DNA from 3 places in the Sorangium sp. So ce321 genome. Region 2 is predicted to be linked to each of the others. Evidence: riboswitches for the same ligand, from Rfam matches in the RefSeq annotation. Region 2 holds a riboswitch; each other region holds the start of a gene.
What was found. Region 2 has a riboswitch for cobalamin ahead of WME89_RS00850 (ribonucleoside-diphosphate reductase subunit alpha). Riboswitches for the same ligand answer to the same signal wherever they lie in the genome.
Positions count from the first base shown of each region.

Region 1: it holds a riboswitch for cobalamin, as region 2 does, so the genes downstream of both, WME89_RS02515 (energy-coupling factor ABC transporter permease) here and WME89_RS00850 (ribonucleoside-diphosphate reductase subunit alpha) in region 2, are expected to answer to the same signal.
Region 3: it holds a riboswitch for cobalamin, as region 2 does, so the genes downstream of both, WME89_RS07650 (TonB-dependent receptor) here and WME89_RS00850 (ribonucleoside-diphosphate reductase subunit alpha) in region 2, are expected to answer to the same signal.

Region 1 is NZ_CP150329.1:631,755-637,937, forward strand. It holds gene WME89_RS02495 (CbiX/SirB N-terminal domain-containing protein) at 1-186, opposite strand, end outside; gene WME89_RS02500 (energy-coupling factor ABC transporter ATP-binding protein) at 162-1,010, opposite strand; gene WME89_RS02505 (CbiQ family ECF transporter T component) at 1,007-1,768, opposite strand; gene WME89_RS02510 (hypothetical protein) at 1,758-2,135, opposite strand; gene WME89_RS02515 (energy-coupling factor ABC transporter permease) at 2,132-2,809, opposite strand; cobalamin riboswitch at 2,942-3,147, opposite strand; gene WME89_RS02520 (enoyl-CoA hydratase/isomerase family protein) at 4,383-5,210, opposite strand; gene WME89_RS02525 (arylsulfatase) at 5,975-6,183, shown strand, end outside.
Region 2 is NZ_CP150329.1:213,413-219,595, reverse strand. It holds gene WME89_RS00855 (ribonucleotide-diphosphate reductase subunit beta) at 1-308, opposite strand, end outside; gene WME89_RS00850 (ribonucleoside-diphosphate reductase subunit alpha) at 368-2,866, opposite strand; cobalamin riboswitch at 3,123-3,330, opposite strand; gene WME89_RS00845 (cytochrome c-type biogenesis protein CcmH) at 3,452-3,985, opposite strand; gene WME89_RS00840 (SCO family protein) at 4,233-4,940, shown strand; gene WME89_RS00835 (copper-binding protein) at 4,937-5,293, shown strand; gene WME89_RS00830 (hypothetical protein) at 5,319-5,798, shown strand.
Region 3 is NZ_CP150329.1:1,970,702-1,976,884, forward strand. It holds gene WME89_RS07630 (haloacid dehalogenase type II) at 1-7, opposite strand, end outside; gene WME89_RS07635 (LysR family transcriptional regulator) at 223-1,140, shown strand; gene WME89_RS07640 (hypothetical protein) at 1,153-1,710, opposite strand; gene typA (translational GTPase TypA) at 1,791-3,677, opposite strand; cobalamin riboswitch at 3,908-4,114, shown strand; gene WME89_RS07650 (TonB-dependent receptor) at 4,344-6,183, shown strand, end outside.

The DNA.
Region 1 (6,183 bases), 420 kb from region 2:
GGACACCCGCGCGGCGAGCATCGCGAGCGCGTCGGCGAGGTACGGCGTCGCGAGCTCGATGTAGCCGTGCTGCACGACGACCTCGGGCCGCGCCGCGCGGTAGTCGGCCACGAGCGCCTCGAACTCGGCGTTCGACGCGGCGTCGCGGCTGCCGTGGCCGATCAGCAGGAGCCCTTCGTCATGCATGCGAGCGCCTCCTCCAGGGTGAGCGGGAGGCCTGCGAGGCCCCGCGTGTGCGCCGGGGTCATCCGGGTCCAGAGCTCCGCGACCCACGGCCGCCGCATCCGCGCCCGCGCGAGGAGCTCCCCTCGCGCGAACACCTCCCGCGGCGGACCGTCCGCGAGGACCTGCCCGTCGCCGAGCAGGACCGCGCGCGTGGCGAAGAGCGGCACGAGATCCACCGCGTGGGTCGCGGTGACCAGCGTGGTCCCCTGCTGCTCCGTGAGCGCGCGCAGCGTCCGGCACAGGGCGAGCTCGCCCTCGGGGTCGAGCCCGGCCGTCGGCTCGTCGAGGAGCAGCACGCGCGGCTGCATCGCGAGCATCCCCGCGATGCACGCGCGCTTGCGCTCGCCGAAGCTCAGCGCCTCGATCGCCCTGTCGGCGAGGTGCGCGATCTGCACGGCCGAGAGCGCCGCCTCGGCGCGGCGCCGCGCCTCGGGCGCGGGCAGGCCGAGGTTCCTCGGGCCGAAGAGGACGTCGTCGAGGAGCGTCGCGCCGAGCAGCTGGTCGTCCGGGTCCTGGAGCACGAGCGCGGCGCCCGCGGCGACGGCGTCCGACGGCGAGCCGACGCGCCGCCCGGCGATCTCGACGCCGCCGCCGGGCGCGGGGAGGAGGCCGACGAGCGTCCGGAGCAGCGCTGTCTTGCCGGCGCCGTTGCCGCCGAGCACCGCCACGGACTCGCCCTCGGCGACGTCGAGGCGCACGTCGCGGAGGACGGGCTCGCCGCCGCGGTAGCCGATCGCCGGCGCGCGCAGCGCGATAGCCAGCGCGCGCAGCGCGATCGCGCTCACCCGGCGCCTCCGGCGGCCACGCAGAGCGTCAGCGCCGCGAGGGCGGCGGCGGCGAAGGCGAGGTTGGCGGCGGGCGCGCTCGCCCGGCGGTCGGCGACGGGGAGCTTGCCCTGGTAGCCGCGGAGCTGCATCGCGATGGCGGCGTGCTCGGAGCGCTCCAGGGTCCGCAGGACCACGACGCCCGCGACGGCGCCGGCCGAGCGCGCGGCGGCGCCCGGGCGCGAGAACCCGCCGCGGAGCGCGGCGGCGCTCCACGCGCTGTCGGCCGCGCGCTGCAGCACGCCGGCGAAGCGCCGCGCGAGCGCGAGCAGCTCGACGAGGGCCGCGGGCGCGCCGAGGCCGGCGAGGGCGGCCTCGATCTCGGCGGGCGCGGCGGCGCGCGAGAGCCACCGCAGCACCGCGGCCGCCGCGAGGACGCGCGCGCCGAGGGTGGCGGCGCGGCGGGCCCCCTCGCGCGTGACGGCGTCGAGCGGGAACGCCGCGCCGGCGAGCAGCGGCTCCCCCGGGGTGAGCGCGAGCGCGAGGGCCGCCGCGACCCCGCCGATCCACGCGGCGGGCGCGAAGGCGCGGAGGATCGCGCCGGCGGTCATGCCCTGGAGCCGGAGGGCCGCGCACGCGAGCAGGAGCAGCGCGGCCGGGGTCCAGGGCGAGCGCGCGCCCGCGGCGACGCAGCACGCCGCCACGGCGGCCCCGAGGCGCAGCCGGGGGTCGACGTCGCGGAGGCGCTCGCGGAGCCGCGCCGGGGGGTCAATCGGCACGGAGGCCCTGTCCGCCGGGCTTGCCGGCGGGCTGATCGGCGCGCTCCACGAAGAGCACGCGCGCGTAGTAGCCGATGACGAAGCCGGCGAGGAGCCCTGCCCAGAGGAACGCGAAGAGGAGGAGATCGCCCTCCAGCCCGGCGAACAGCGGCCCCGTGTCGTGGCGCCCGGCGTCCTCGGCGACGCGGCGGACGACGGCCTCGTCGACGCCGTCCCAGGAAGCGCCGCCGCACCCGGCGAGCCAGAGCGCCGCGGCGAGCGGCAGCGCGGCGAGCCGGCGCGGCGCGGGCCGTGCGAGCGCGGCGAGCCCGCGCGGTGCGGGCCGTACGAGCGCGGCGAGCCGGCGCGGCGCGGGCCGCGGCGTCACGACGCCCCCGCGGCGAGCGGGACGACCTGGAGCCGGTCCAGGATGTCGGGCCGCCGGGCGCGCAGGAAGACGAGCGCCCCGGCGGTCATGGCGCCCTCGAGCAGGCCGAGCGGCAGCTGGGTCGGGATGAAGGCGACGGCGACGCCCGTGAACATCGACGTCACCGAGCCCTCGCCGGCGAGCCCGAGCGCGAGCTCGAGCGCCGTTGTCGCGTACGTGGCCCAGTCCGACGTCACGCCGGCCAGGAACCCTGCGACCCAGAGGTTCGCGCCGCAGCGCCGCGCGAGCCGGAACACGAGGTACCCGGTGAAGGCGCCCGCGATGCCCATGGACGCGACGTCGGCGCCGAGCGTCGTGAGCCCGCCGTGCGCGAGGAAGAGGGCCTGGATGAGGAGCGCCACGACGGTGACGAGGACGGTCATCCAGGGGCCGATGAGGATCGCGGCGAGCCCGGTGCCGCACGGGTGGGAGCAGGTCCCTGCGGTGGGCACCGGCACGGGCATGCACGAGATCGCGAAGACGGCGGCGGCGACGAGGCCGACGAACGGCTTGTAGAAGGCGTCCCGCTCGGTGCGCTGCCGGAGCAGGTGGAGGGCGATCGCGACGAAGGGCAGGGCGAGCGCGTTCCAGACCGCGCACCAGCCGAGCGGCAGGACGCCCTCCGCGAGGTGCATCGCCGCCGCGGGCCGCGCCGCGAGCAGCGAGGCCAGGAACACGGCAGAGAGGAACACAGGGCGGCCGGGAAGACCGGTTTGGGCGATCCGGGTGAAGTCCGCACCCGGACGCCACGAAGACGTGCGCAAGCTGCACCTCGTGGGGCTCGGGTAGGTCTCCCGGCTCATGGGTTCAGGGAGCTGCTCTAGCTCCCGGCGCTGCGTCCACCTTCCCGGGTCTCGTGGGCAGGCCCAGTGGTCTTCGGATGCAGCTCCCCATTCACGGTGGCGGGACCGCGCCGGTTTCGCACCGGCTTCCCTGTTATGCCCCTGAGGGCACCCGAGGAATGGATTGTCAGATGGATGCTCGGTAATCCCGTTTCGCGCCCGGCGTCAAGGAGGTCGCGCCCCGGCCTCGGCGGAGGCGCCTGCCTCGTGCCGCGGGCTCGCCGGTGAGCCCCCTCGGGCTCCCCTCGCGCCTCTTCGCGGCAGGTGCGGCTCGCGGCGGACGACGCGGCCCACGGCGGATGCGGGGCACGGCGGATGCGGCTCACGGCGGATGCGGGGCACGGCGGACACGGCGCACAGCGGACACGGCTCACGGCGGATGCGGGGCACGGCGGACACGGCTCACGGCGGACACGGCTCACGGCGGATGCGGCTCACAGCGGATGCGGCTCACAGCGGATGCGGCTCACGGCGGACACGGCTCACGGCGGAGCCGCGCTGCCCGGTACGCCGGCCGCGCGAGCTCCCGCCGTCCAGCCCGCCGCGCACCGTCCGAGCCCCTCGTCGGAGGTGCGCCGTGTTGCTCGCACCCTGGCGTTGCTGCGAGCGAGCGGCCCGAGGCTTTCCTGCGCGCCGCGCGCCGGATGTTCCACCTGCCGGCAGACAGGCTGGGCCAGGGTGAGCTCCTCCCTACCAATGCAATCAATGCAATGGTGGAGGCCACGAAATTGACCGAGACGCACAGGGCAAGAGGGGTTGGTCAGTTTCTATCCTCTGCTTCCGTAGTAAACGCTCTTTACACACCTTCACACATTCCCCGCCACGGCGCTGCTCGCTCCGGCGCCCTGGCCGGAGCGCGCGCCCTGCGCTGCCGCTCGTGCGCTCGGTGGAAGGTGCGGCGCGGCCTTCGCACCAGCGTGCTTGGTTCGGTCGGGCCCTTTACTTATGGAAGTCGGTGTTCCGTACCCGGCGCGCAGCGCCCGAGCGCTGGTGTTCTCTTTTCACAGAACTCGAAGAGCTCCGCACGAACGCTGTACTCTGCGGATGAGTATGCCCGGCTCGGATGTGCATTCCAGGATATCGCGGGTGTGCGCGCCGCGTCGTCGCCTGGCTGCCTTCACGCCGTGAGCAATTCGCTCACTGGCGCGCAGGCCTTGCACTTTGTGATCGACAGCGCGCTTCCGGGTGCCACACTCTGCTCACCGCATGCGCGCCGGCGCAGCCCCCCAGCCCGGAGCGCATGCGGTCTTTCCTTGCACACCGCGTGGACGTTCAATGTTCCGACGCGGTTCACCTGCCGCGCTCATGTCGGGTCCCCCCTCCGGCATGAGACGCGGTCTTTTTTTGCCTTCTGGTTGCCCGCTCGTTACTTCCCGGTGAACTCGGCCTTCGATTTTGCCAGGAACGCTTTCATTCCGAGCTTCTGATCGTCGCTACCGAAGAGCGCGGCGAACGCCTGGACTTCCAGCTCGTTGGCGGCGGTGAGGTCGAGGCTCTCGCCGCGCAGGATCACGCGCTTTGCGGCGGCGACGGCGAGCGGCCCGCGCGAGGCGATCTTGAGGGCTGTCTCGCGGGCGCGCGCGAGGAGCTCGGCCGCCGGAAAGACGGCGTTGACGAGCCCGATGGCGAGCGCCTGTTCGGCGGAGATCATGTCTCCTGAATAGACGAGCTCGCGCGCGCGGCCGACGCCGATCCGGCGCAGCAATCGCTGGGTCCCGCCGAACCCCGGGATGACGCCCAGGTTCACCTCGGGCTGGCCGAGCCTGGCGCCCTCCGCGGCGTAGATGAAGTCGCAGGCGAGGGCGAGCTCGCAGCCGCCGCCGAGCGCGAACCCGTTGACGGCGGCGATCACGGGGAACGGGGCGGTCTCGATGAGGTCGGCGAGGCGGTGGCCGGCGTCGGCGAACCGCTTCGCGGCGATGCTGTTCATGGCCGCCATCTCGGCGATATCGGCGCCGGCGACGAACGCCTTGCCGGCGCCGGTCAGCACCGCCGCGCGGACCTCGCCGCCCTCGGCGGGCGCGAGGAGCTCGTGGAAGGCCGCGGTGAGCTCGCCGAGGACGGCGGGGTTCAGGGCGTTGAGCTTGTCGGGCCGCTGGATGGTCACGGTGGCGACGTGGCCTGTGCGCTCGACGGCGACGAACTGGAGGGTACCGCGCGCAGGCGCCCCCGGCTGCTGTTCTTGAGCGGTCATGGACCGTGGCTAGCAGCGCGCCGCGCCGGGGGGAAGCGTCCGCCGTGCCCCGGGAAAGGCGCCATGTCGTGCCCGCTCGCGCCTTCCATGCCCGGCCCGAGGAGCCGCTGTCGGTCGCGCGGCGCGGGCTGGCTCGACGCTCGAGCCTACCTGTGCCCGCCCAGCGGCGCATTCTGGAATGAGCAGTCCAGAATGAGCAGCCCAGAATGCGCCGCTGGAGCGAGGGACACGCGAGCCCGGCAGATGCCCCGCGGCGCAGTGAGCTGGCTTTCGGTCTCGGCGACTCGACGAGGCGCCCCGTGCAACCACCAGGCACGAACAGGCACGAACTCGGGCCGCGGACCTCGTGGTGGCGAATCGTCTTGTATAACGTCCGATTTTCCGTTATAGCGGACGCATGTTGATTTCCCTCGTTGCCGCGTGGACGTTCGGTTCTCACGCGGGGGCCTTGGGCGCTTGCTGTCGAACGAGCACCTGGCGTTCTTGCTGTAGCTAGCTGCATGCGCCGCGGCGCGAGCTGCGGCGAGGAGAAGAGATCGAGGCAGCGCGCCCGCGTCCATGGCGACGCGCCACGCTGCGGTTCGTCGTGACGGCCGAGCCACGCGGCTCATCACCGTCAGAGTCCCACCCTTCTCGTGGCGCGCCCGGCGGAGCTTTGCCAGCGCGCGAACCGAGGCGTCCCTTCAGGATGACGGCGGGCACTCGCTGCCGACGACGTTCGACTCCGTCATGCGGCTGCTTCCAGCACTCCCAAGGAGACATGTATGAAGCGGTTCTTCGAACGTCATCGATGGATTGGTTCGGCGCTCGCGAGCGGGCCCTGGCTGCTCGCCACGCTGCTCGGCCCGATCGGCTGCGGGAACGACGACGGTTCGGGCGGCGGTGGCAGCGCCAGTCAGGCTGGCAGCTCGAGCGGCGGATCGGGCGGTTCCACGGGTGACACCGGCAGCACCACGGGCGGCACCGGCAGCGC
Region 2 (6,183 bases):
GGATCGGGGATGTACGTGTCGAGGAGCGTCAGATAGAACTGGACGTGCAGCGCCTCTTCATAGAGCTGCCGCGACAGGTACATCCGCGCCTCCGGTGCGTTGATGTGCCTGTACAGGTTGAGCACGAGGTTGTTCGCCACGATGGAGTCTCCCGTGGCGAAGAACGCGACGAGGCGCTGCACGAGGTGCCGCTCCGCGCCGGTCATCTTCCGCAGATCGCCCGCGTCCGTCGAGAAGTCGACCTCCTCCACGGTCCACGTGTTCTTGATGGCGGCGCGGTACATCTCGAAGAAGGCCGGATAGGCCATCGGGCGCAGCGTGAGGCACTGGCCCGGATCCAGGAGGCGCGCGGGGCGGCTGACGCGGCTCACTGGCACGCCTCGCAGGCCTCGGGGTTCTCGAGCGCGCACGCCACGTCCGCGGCCGCCTTCGCCGGCGGCGCGGGCGCCCGGCCGCCCTCGCGGCGCGGCTCGGCCTCCTCCCCGGGCGCTCGGTCCGGCGCCGCGTCCACCGTGGCCTTGGCGATGCGCGTCGCGGGGCGCGATCGCAGGTAGTAGGTCGTCTTCAGCCCCTTCTTCCATGCGTGGAAGTACATGCTCGAGAGCTGACCGATGGTGGGGTTCTCGATGAAGAGGTTCAGCGACTGGCTCTGATCGATGAAGGCGCCGCGATCCGCGGCCATGTCGATGAGCGAGCGCATCGGGATCTCCCACGCGGTCCGGTACACGGCGCGGAGCTCCTCCGGCAGCTCGCCCATGCCCTGGACCGAGCCCTCCGCGAGCTTGAGCCGGACGCGCGCCGCATCGTTCCAGGCGCCGAGCCGCTTGAGCTCCGCGACAAGGTAGCGGTTCATCTGCAGGAAGTCGCCGGAGAGCGTCTCGCGCTTGAAGAGGTTCGACACCTGCGGCTCGATGCACTCGCAGCAGCCCGCGATCGACGCGATGGTCGCCGTGGGCGCGACGGCGACGAGCAGCGAGTTCCTGAGCCCCTCGGCCCGGACGCGCGCGCGGAGCGCCTCCCAGCGCGCCGTGTCCTCGGGGACGACGTCCCACGCGTCGAACTGGAGCTCTCCGCGCGCGGCGCGCGTCTCGTCGAACGCCGGATGTCGCCCCTTCTCCGCCGCGAGATCCGCGGACGTCGAGAGCGCGTGGTAATACACCTCTTCCGAGATCCGCCTGGAGAGGTCCCGCGCGGCCGGGGCGTCGAAGGGCAGGCGCAGCTGGAAGAACACGTCTTGCAGGCCCATGAGCCCGAGCCCGACCGGCCGCCAGCGGAGGTTGGATCGCCGCGTCGAGGCGATGGGGTAGTAGTTGAGGTCGATGACGCGGTCGAGCTGGCGGACCGCCGTCCGCACCGTGCGCGCGAGCTTCTCGAAGTCGAACGCGGCCGCGCCGTCTCCCCGCGCGAGCGTGTGGCGCGCGAGGTTGATCGAGCCCAGGTTGCAGACGGCCGACTCCTCCTTCGAGGTCACCTCCAGGATCTCGGTGCAGAGGTTCGACAGGTGGACGACCCGGCCTGGCAGCGCCGTCTGGTTGCAGGCGCGGTTCGACCTGTCCTTGAACGTCATCCAGCCGTTGCCCGTCTGCGCGAGCGTGCGCATCATCCGCGCGTAGAGGTCGCGCGCCTTCATCGTCTTCCTGGCGAGGCCCGCCGCCTCGGCCTCGGCATAGCGGCGCTCGAACTCGTCTCCGTAGAGATCGGGCAGATCGCGCACGTCCTTGGGATCGAACAGGCTCCATTCGCCGTCGGCCTCGACCCGCTTCATGAAGAGGTCCGGCACCCAGTTTGCGAGGTTCAGGTTGTGCGTGCGCGCGGCCTCGTCGCCCGTGTTGTCGCGCAGCGCGAGGAACTCCTCGACGTCGGCGTGCCACGGCTCGAGGTAGACGCAGCAGGCGCCCTTGCGCTTGCCGCCCTGGTTCACGGCCGCCACCGACGCGTCGAGCGTCTTGAGCCACGGCACGATGCCGCTGGAGTGCCCGTTGGTGCTCTCGATGAGCGACCCGCGCGACCGCACGCGGTGGTAGGCGAGCCCGATGCCTCCCGAGAACTTCGAGAGCATCGCTACATCGGTGTAGCGCTGGTAGATGGTCTCGAGGTGGTCCTCCGGCGAGTCGAGCAAAAAGCAGCTCGAGAGCTGCTCGTGGCTCGTGCCCGCGTTGAACATCGTGGGCGAGCTCGGGAGGTAGTCGAGCGACGAGAAGAGCCGGTAGAGCTCGATGGCCTGCGCCGCCGTCTCGGACAGCGCGCACGCGATGCGCAGGAAGAACTGCTGCGGTGTCTCGACGACGAGGCGCGTCTCGGGGTGCTTGAGCAGGTAGCGATCGTAGAGGGTCCGCAGGCCGAAGTACTCGAGCTCGTGGTCCCGCCCCGGCTCGATCGCGTCGTTCAGCTTGCGGGCGTTCTGCGCCACGAAGCCGTGGAGCCGCTCGTTGATGAGGCCGAGCCGCCGCCCGACGGCGATGGACTGCGAGAAGGCGTGGATCTCCTGGTTGCGGACCTCCTTGTCGATAACGGTGGCGAGCAGGCGCGCCGCGAGCTTCGCGTACTGGGGCTCATCGGCGATGAGCGAGGCCGCCGTCTGGATGGAGAGCTGATCGAGCTCGCGCGTCGTCGCGCCGTCGTAGAGGCCGCTGATGGTCTTTGTCGCGACGCGGAGCGCGTCCACGTCGGACAGGCCGGCGCAAGAGCGGCTCACGGCCCGGACGATCTTGTTGACGTCGACAGGCTCGCTCGATCCGTTCCTCTTCGTCACCCGCATCGTCGTGTGCGGGAGCGTGTCCTCGGCGCCGCGGGCGCTCGTGTGGGGCGCGTGGAGCGCGCGCAACGGCGCCGCGCCGTTGCTCCTCATCAACGTATCGCTCAGCATGGAATCCTCCTCGTCGTGCTTCGTTCGGAGCGGTCCCGGACCGCTCGCGTCGATGCCGCGAGAGCGAAGAAGCCAGCCGATGCGCACGGGGCGCGCGCTCTTCAGGAGAGCGCCTTCGGACCGACCGCTCGCCCCCGCGGGCGAAAGGAAGACAACGCGGGAGGGGGTCGGAACCGGGACAAGCGCGAGAGTCGGCGCCAGCTCGGACCTACCGCCCTCCCACGAGGCTTCCAGGTCAAACCGGCGCGGGATGTCTCCCCGACGCTGGATGTTGGCAGGTCTTCGGGCTTGCGAGCGCTCCGGCTTTCGCCGGCTTCCTACGGTCCACCGCTTCCCAGCCCGAGGGCCAGTGCTCGTCGTGGAGATCGTTCTCGCTTACCGCTGCGGGGCAGCCCCGGAGTCACACCGGGTTCCCTTTTGAGCCCCGGGCCGAAGCCCGAGGCACCAACATGAGCCACTACATATTGTGGCGCGCGGGGAAGGTCAAGCGAGATGTTGGGGTCGGGGCTGGCGGAGCGGAGCGGCGACCGGCCATGGATGCCCAGCGCGCAACGACCGCGCCATGGGTGCCCAGCGCGGGTGTGCTCACCCGTCACGCATCCGGAGCTCGTCGTCGAGGCGCTCGTCATACTCGTCGCGTACAGGCGCTGCGATGGCCACATGGGACGGAGCTGGCTGCGCGGCGCTGCGCCTCCACGAGCGCAGCAGGGCGAAGACCCCGAGGAAGCTCACCGCGATGCCGAGCATCATGCTCAGGGCGACCTTGCCGAGGACGCCCGACGAAGGCGCCGCGCGGATGCGGTCCCCATAACGCGCGATGAGGTCCTGCTCGAGGGCGTCGACGGCCTCTCCCCGACGGAGGCGCACGCGGATCTCGCGACGGAGCTCCTGCGCCACCTCCGATTCGTGAACGTCGAGCGTCTGATCCCAGCAACAAGGCGCGAGCAGGCGCCCTTCGAGCGCCCTCTCGCCGGGCGCCGGGGTCGAGTCGACGAGCTCGGCCGCGGCAGGGCTGGGCGCCGCCGACTCGGCCCTGCCGCCGAGGTCCACGACCGTGACGGCGACGACCAGCGCCGCCGCGCGGCGCCCGCGCGAGCTCCGCAGGGGCCGGAGATGCAATGGCGAGCGCACCTCCCGCGCGCCGTGAGGGGAACGGGCCGGGTCATTCGCAGACGCGCCGCGCGCTCGCTGGATCATGGCGAGACAGGCTAGCGCCGCCGGCCGCCAGGGCCCTGCGACACGATGTCGCGCTGGTCGCCGCGCGGCCCTGTGCGCGCCCGAGGCCGGGATAACGCTGCACCCTTCGACGGGATGCGACACCGTGACGCATTGCCCGCCACGCCTCGCGACACGTAATGTCGCGCGCATGCCACACGAGGTTCTCTGCTCCACGCCTCCAGGGCCATCCTCGGCCGGTGACGAAGCGCCGGTCCGCCGCCGGCGCCTCCGCCCGGTGCAGATCTGGCTCTGCGTGTCTGCGCTCGCGGGGCTCGCCATTTTCGGTGGGCTGTCGCGGTTGCGCGAGGCGCCCGCCTCGCCGCCCGTGCTCGGCGAGATGCCGGCGTTCTCCATGAAGGATCAGGACGGTGGCCCCGTCACGCGGGAGTCGCTCCGCGGGCAGACGCTGATCGTCGACTTCTTCTATGCGAGCTGCCCCGTGTCGTGCCCGAGGCTGTCGGCGCAGATGGCGGCGTTCCAGGAGAGGCTCGCGCAGCGCAGCGAGGCGCGCGGACAGCCCCTCCCCGTCCACCTGATCTCGATCACGCTGGACCCGGAGAACGATACACCCGACGTGCTGCGCTCCTATGCCGCGCGTTACAGCAGCGGCCGTGGTGCCTGGTCGTTCCTCTCCGGCCGGAGCGAGGAGCTGAACCGCGTCGTGGTGAAGGGGTTCAAGCTCCGCTTCGAGCGAGCCGACCCGTCGGCCGGGCTCGGCTCGATCATGCACGGGGAATGGTTCGTCCTGGTCGACGGGCTCGGTCGCATTCGTGGCTATTATCAGATCGGCGATGAAGAACGGATGAACGAGCTGGTCCGCGACGCGGAGCGGCTGGCCGCGAAGGAGCTGACATGAGTCGCGTGAATCGATCGATGCGCTCGCGCCTCCGCGTCGTCCATCTCGCGCGGTCCCTGCTGCTCGGGACGGCGATCGCGGCGAGCCTCACGGGCTCTTGCTCGACGGCGTCCACCGCCGCTCCGCGGGTCTACCACGCGACGGGCGCCGTCCGCTCGCTCGGCCCGGGGCGCGCCTACGCCAACATCGCGCACGACGACATCCCGGGCTACATGAGCGCGATGACGATGTCGTTCGAGCCCCAGAGCCCCGCGCTGCTCGACGGTATCGAGGTAGGCGATCGTATCGCCTTCGACTTCGTCGAAACGGAGGACGCGCGCCGTGTCCTCACGCGTGTCGAGAAGCACCGGTGAGCAGACCGTAAGGCAGGGCGCGTCCATGGCGGCTCCTTCGATCGGCCCAGCGCTCATCGCCGCGGGGCTGGGGATCGTCACCCTCGCGGCGCTCTCCTTCACTCCGCCGGCGAGCGGCGCCTTCGCCATTCACGGCGTCGAGCTCGGGATGACGGCGAGCGAGGTCGTCCAGCGCTTCGATGCTGGGTCGACCGGCCGCTGGAGCGAGGCCTCGGGCTGCGCCGGGCGTTCGCTCGAATGGTCGCGGGGCGACGCGGCGCCCGCCAAGGCGCCTTTCTTCGCGCGCTTCGAGTTCCAGGATGGCTTGCTCATGGCCGCGCGGGTGCGCGTGACACCCGAGGACCCGAGCGCGCGCGGGGCGCCGCTCGAGACCTCCGCCCAGGTCGTGCTGTCGCGTGAGCCGCGGGACGACGGCTCCTCGGCGATCGTGCTCCTCGCCCGCGGTTGCCCCGAGCACGAGGCGGAGGTCGAGCAGCTGCTCAGCGGCGGGCCTGTACGGCGCTGAGCCGCGCAGGCCGCGCCCCCTTCAATCCACCCGGAAGAGCTCCTGCGCGTCCCGTCGGGGAGGGCCTGCCACGCGGCCTTGGACAGGAACGCGTCGTACGCCGCCTGGGAGTCCAGCTCGTGACTGTCATGCATACAGGGAACCTCACCCGGATGAGATCGTCGCGCCACGCCTCGTAAGCGACGTTGTGATCGCGCTCCAGCGTCACGGTGAGCGGCCTCCCGCCGCGCGCGGCGCGCGCGGCCGCCATGATCTCGAGGGTGTCCCCTGCGACCGCCGTGCCGTGCAGGTCGAGCGCGATCGCCGGGCTCCCGTCGAAGAAGTGGTAGCGCGCGGTGTGGAAATGGTCCGCGGCGCCGGCGAGCCACGATGGCTTTGCGCGGGT
Region 3 (6,183 bases), 1.8 Mb from region 2:
AAAGCATGCTGTCCTCGCTCAGGTGGTCCGACGTGGAACGTACGAGTGCGCAGGCGCACGAGCGCGCAGGCGCACGAGCGCGCAGGCGCACGAGCGCGCTACATCGACGCAAAGCGTGCACGCTCCGCCGTTGCCCGGGGATCCGCGATCGCCGTATACTCGCCATGCATCCTCGCATGGCGCGGAGCGCTCTCCGGCAGCAGCGCCCCGCGCGCCGGAGCCATGCTCGACTGGGACGACCTGCGCTACTTCCTCGCCGTCGCGCGGCACGGCAACCTCTCCGCCGCCGCGCGCGCGCTGAAGGTCACGCAGCCGACGGTCGGGCGGCGCATCGACGCGTTCGAGCGGCGCCTCGGGGCGAAGCTCTTCCTGCGCTCGCCGTCCGGATTCGCGCTCTCGGCCGCCGGCGAGGGCGTGCTCGGGCACGCCGAGCGCATGGAGCAGGGCGCGCTCGCCGCCGAGCTCGCCGCAGCAGGGCGCGACGCCGGCCTGAAAGGACACCTGCGCATCACCGCGTCCGAGTGGCTCGCCGTCCGCGTCCTCGGGCCGCTGCTCGCCCCGTTCCTCGCGCGCCACCCCGCCATCTCCGTCGATCTCGTCGCGGACGCGCGCTGGCTGAGCCTGCCGCGGCGAGAAGCCGACATCGCCCTTCGCCCCGCGGCGTTCGAGCACCACGAGGTCTTCCAGCGCGAGGTCGCGCGCATCGGGTTCGGCCTCTACGCGTCGGAGGACTACCTCGCCGAGCGCGGCTTGCCGGACTTCGGCCGGCAGTGCGAGGGCCACGCCCTCGTCACGATGAGCAGCGACGAGCCGCCCGCCGTCGCCGATCTGCCGTGGCTGCGCGCCATCGCCGCGAAGGCCCGCGTGGCCGCCCGCACCAACGGCCGCGAGGCCCAGGCGACCATGGGCGCCGCCGGGGTCGGGCTCGTCTGCCTGCCGCGCTACCTGGGCGACGCGACGGCGGGCCTGCGCCTCCTGGAGCCGCCCTCGCCGCCGCCCGAGCGCGCGCTGTGGCTCGGGGTGCACCGGGACGCGCGCGGGGTGCCGCGCGTGAAGGCGCTCGTCGCGTTCATCGCCGACGCCCTCGCGCCGCTGCGGCGCGCCCTGCTGCCCGACGCGCGGCCCCGGGAGATCAGGTGACGCGCGCGCCCGCTACGGGGCGCCGTCGAGCTGACACGCCCGGTGCGCCTCGAAGGCCTCCGAGCAGACCTCCTTGAACGACGTCTCGCACGCAGACGCGCTGGAGCCCAGGCACTCGAAGAGCGGGTCGAGCCACCGCGCGATCTGCTGGCAGGACGTCGTCGAGGCGATCTGGATGCCGGTGCTCATGCAGTCGAAGTACGGCGCGGTCAGCGCGTTGCAGGGGTGCGGCGCCGAGAGCAGCTCCGCGCAGGCCTCGCGACAGCCGTTCTCCGGGCACGCTCGGTCGAAGAGCGCGCAGAAGGAGCCGCACGAGGCCAGCTGCGCCTCGACCGGATCCGCGCCGCTCGCGCTCGACGACTGCGGGCCCACGATCGCGCTCGACGACTGCGGGCCCGCGCTCGCGCTCGACGACTGCAGGCCCGCGCTCGCGCTCGACGTGACGCCCGCTCCCCCGGAACCTTCGATGCTCCCGGGGGACCCGTCGACGACGACGTTCCCGCCGCAGGCGCTCGCCCCCGCGAGCGCGACGAGCGAGGCCAGGCCCGCTGAGACCAGCGTCGTTCTCATGCGGCGATACTACACCGGGGCGGGCAGGGCAGGGGCGCGCGCCCCGTCGATCCCGCGCGCGCCCGCGCGCGCCCCGCAGCTCACTCCACGGCCTGCGACTGCTCGATCGCGTCCTCGCGGCGCTCGCGGCGGTTGCACGCGAGCACCTTCTTGCGGACGCGCACGGCGTCGGGCGTGACCTCGACGAGCTCGTCGCCGTCGATCCACTCCATCGCCGTCTCGATCGTGAGCAGCCGCGGGCTGGCCAGGAGGACGTTCTCGTCCTTGCCGTGGTTGCGCACGTTGGAGAGCTTCTTCTCCTTGATCACGTTGACGTCGGTGTCGTTCGGCCGGTTGTGCTCGCCGATGATCATCCCCTCGTAGACCTCGACGCCGGGGACGATGAAGAACATCCCGCGCGGCTGCAGGTGGTGCAGCGCGTACGGGGTCGCCACGCCAGCGCGGTCGGAGACGATGGCCCCGGTCGGGCGGCGCATCATCGGGCCGCCCCAGGGCGCCCAGCCGTCGAACATCGTGTTGAGCAGGCCCGTGCCGCGCGTCGCCGTCAGGAACTCGCCGCGGAAGCCGATGAGCCCGCGCGACGGCACCCGGAACTCGAGGCGGGCGCGCCCGAAGCCGGGGTTCGTCATCTTCACCATCCGGCCGCGCCGGCCGCTGAGCCGCTCGGTCACGATGCCGACGTAGGTGTCCGGCACGTCCACGACCACGAGCTCGACCGGCTCCATCACCTCGCCGTTGATCTCGCGCGTCACCACCTCGGGGTTCGAGAGCTGCATCTCGTACCCCTCGCGCCGCATCGTCTCGACCAGGATCGCGAGCTGGAGCTCGCCGCGCCCGAGCACCACGAAGGTGTCCGGCACCTCGGTCGGCTCGACCCGGATCGCGAGGTTCTTCATCGCCTCGCGCTCGAGCCGCTCCTTCAGGTGGCGGCTCGTCAGGTACTTCGACTGCTTGCTCTTGCCGGCGAACGTCGACGTATTGACGCCGATCTTCATCTTGATCGTCGGCTCCTCGACGACGATCCGCGGCAGCGCCTCGGGCTGCCCCGGATCCGCGATCGTGTCGCCGATTGTGACCCCATCGAGCCCCGCGATCGCGACCACCTCGCCCGCGACGGCGCTCTCGACCGCGACCCGCTTCAGCCCCTCGTAGGCGTAGAGCATCTTCACGTAGCCGCGCGACTGGCCGTCCTCGCCGAGGAGCGCGACGTCGGCGCCGGACCGGGCCGTGCCGCGGACCACGCGGCCGACCGCGAGCCGGCCCACGTAGTCGTCGTGCGTCGTGTTGCAGACGATGACCTGGAGCGGCCCGTCCGGGTCGCCCGAGGGCGCCGGGACCCGATCGAGGATGGTCTCGAAGAGCGGCTGGAGGTCCGTGGCCTCGTGCTCGAGCTCGCGCTTCGCCTGGCCGAACTTCGCCACGGCGTAGAGCGTCGCGAAGTCCTGCTGCGGGTCGCTCGCCTCGAGGTCGCAGAAGAGGTCGAACACCTCGGAGAGCACCTCGTGGGCGCGCGCGTCGCTGCGGTCGATCTTGTTGATGACGACGATGACCGGGAAGCCGCGCTGGAGGCACTTCGAGAGCACGAAGCGCGTCTGCGGCAGCGGGCCCTCGGCGGCGTCGACGAGGAGCAGCGCCCCGTCGGCCATCATCAGCGTGCGCTCGACCTCGCCGCCGAAGTCGGAGTGGCCGGGCGTGTCCACGATGTTGATCTTGACCCCGCGGTACCGGATGCTGGTGTTCTTCGCGAGGATGGTGATGCCGCGCTCGCGCTCGAGGTCGTTCGAGTCCATGACCCGCTCGGCCACAACCTCGTTCTCTCGGAAGGCGCCCGACTGGCGGAGCATGTGATCGACGAGCGTCGTCTTCCCGTGGTCGACGTGGGCGACGATGGCGATGTTGCGGAGATCATTACGCGGCATATACGGCGGCGGCCGTGTAGCACGCGACCCACGGAGGAGCGAGCCCATCCTCGCCAGAGGTCGAACGTCCGGCCGACGCCGGCGCGCCGGCGACGCGCGGGTTGCGCGCAGGTTCCGCGCCGGCGACGCGCGGGTTCTGCGCAGGCCAGGCGCTCCGGCTCGCGGTGAGTCCGCCGTCGCCGGGGGCGAGCGCCCCAGCTCGGCGGTGATCTCGCGGCGGCCGCTCGCGGTCACCGGGCTCGACAGGACGACTGTTGACAGGCGATCGAGCGCCGCCATAGGGTGCGCGCCGTGCTGGTGCCTGGGCCCTTGCCCAGGCTCAATAGGGAACCCGGTGAGAATCCGGGGCTGCCCCGCAGCGGTAAGCGAGAACGACCTCCACGACGAGCACTGGCCCGAGAGGGCTGGGAAGCGGTGGACAGTAGGAAGTCGGCCCGGCCGAGGAGCTCGCAAGCCCGAAGACCTGCCAGCGCCCGGCGACGGGGAGACATCTGGCGCCGGTTCGACCTGGGAGCCTCGAGGGAGGCGGTGAGGTCCGTGCCGTCGCAGCGTCTGCGCGCGTCCCGGAGTCCGACCCGCCCCCGCGCTGCCTCCCGGTAGCCCGTGGGGGCGAGAGGTCGGTCCAGGGCATCGCCGCCACTGGACTGCCTTCCCTCCGCTCGGCGCGAGCGGCCCCGATCCGCTCGGCGCGATGCCAGCAAGAGGAGGACGCGCATGCCGCGCGAGACGATCACGAAGGGCCACGGACACCGCCGCTCACGCCACCTGCTCGCCGCACTATCGATCTCGCTGACCGTCGCGCGGCTCGCGCGCGCCGAGGTCGAGGCGCCGGAGGCGCCGACCGCCGCCCCGGGGGCGCCCGCGGACGGCGGGGCGAAGGCGCTCGCGGAAGGCGCGGGGGCGAGCGCCGACGGCGGCGCGGGGGCGAGCGCCGACGGCGGCGCGATCGAGGTCACCATCCAGGCGGAGAAGCCGGCGAGCGAGGCCGCCTCGCGCGTCTCCGTCGGGCATCGCGAGCTCGAGCTCAGGCCGAGGCTCCGGCCGGGCGACATCGTCGAGGCGGTCCCGGGGCTCTTCGCCGTGCAGCACGCCGGCGGCGGCAAGGCCAACCAGTACTTCCTCCGCGGGTTCGACGCGGACCACGGGACCGACGTCGCCTTCTTCGTCGACGGGGTGCCCGTCAACATGGTCAGCCACGGCCACGGGCACGGCTTCACCGATCTCTACTTCGTGATCCCGGAGCTCGTTACCGGGCTCGACGGCTACAAGGGGCCTTATTACGCGAGCATCGGCGACTTCGGCACCGCGGGCGCCGTGAACTTCCGCTTCGCCGAGAAGCTCGACGAGAGCCACGCGCAGCTCAGCCTCGGGCAGCACGGGATCGCCCGCGGCCTCGTGGTCGCCTCGCCGGATCTCGGCGACGCGTGGCGCGCGGTCGCCGCGGCGGAGATCTACCGGAACGACGGGCCCTTCCTCAGCCCGGAGCGGCTCAAGCGCTTCAACGTGTACCTGAGGGCGACGCACGACCTGAGCCCCACCGGGAAGATCCAGATGACGTGGATGTCCTACGGGTCGACCTGGCACGGCTCCGGCCAGATCCCCGCGCGCGCCGTGTGCGGCGAGGGCGAGCAGGACCAGCTGAACCCGCCGCCGTCCGCCTACGGACAGCCGTGCATCGATCACTTCGGCTCGGTCGATCCGACCGAGGGCGGGGCCACCCAGCGGCACATGGCGTCCCTCGCGTACTCGACCGCGTGGCGGGACGCCGACCTGAGCGCGCTGGCCTACCTCGTCCGCTACCGCTTCACGCTGTACTCGAACTTCACGTTCTTCAGCGAGGACCCGGTCCACGGCGATCAGATCGAGCAGAACGACGATCGCGTCGTCGGAGGCGCCGAGCTCCGGCTCCGCAGGCAGCTCGAGTACCGCGGGGCGAAGCTCACGACGTCGCTCGGCGCGCAGATCCGCGCCGACGCGATCGACAAGTCACTCCACCACGACGAGGCGCGCGAGCGGCTCGAGGAGCGGGGCACGGCCCACGTCGACGAGGGCCAGATCGGCGTCTACGTCGAGCAGGACGCCCGGATCCGGCGCTGGCTCCGCTTCGTGGCCGGGGTGCGCGGGCAGTGGATCGACGTCAACGTGGACGACCGGCGCGAGGACCTGGGCGCGACCGGGAACAGGTCGAGCGGCTTCCGGGGGCAGATGCAGCTCTTCCCGAAGCTCACGGCGATCGTCTCGCCCGTCGCGGCGCTCGACCTCTTCGCCCATTACGGGCGGGGCTTCCACTCGAACGACGCCCAGGGCGTGGTGCTGCGCGAGGGGGCGGCGACGCTCATCACCCCCGCGACGGGCTACGAGGTCGGCGCGAGGGCCACGCCGCTCCGCGGCCTGACGCTGAGCGCGGCGGGGTTCCTCCTCGATGTCGACTCGGAGCTCGTCTGGAGCGGCGACGCGGGCGCGACCGAGCCGTCGGGGCAGACGCGGCGCTACGGCCTGGAGATCGGCGGGCGCTACCGGCTCGGGAGCTGGCTCTTCGCCGACGTCGACGCGA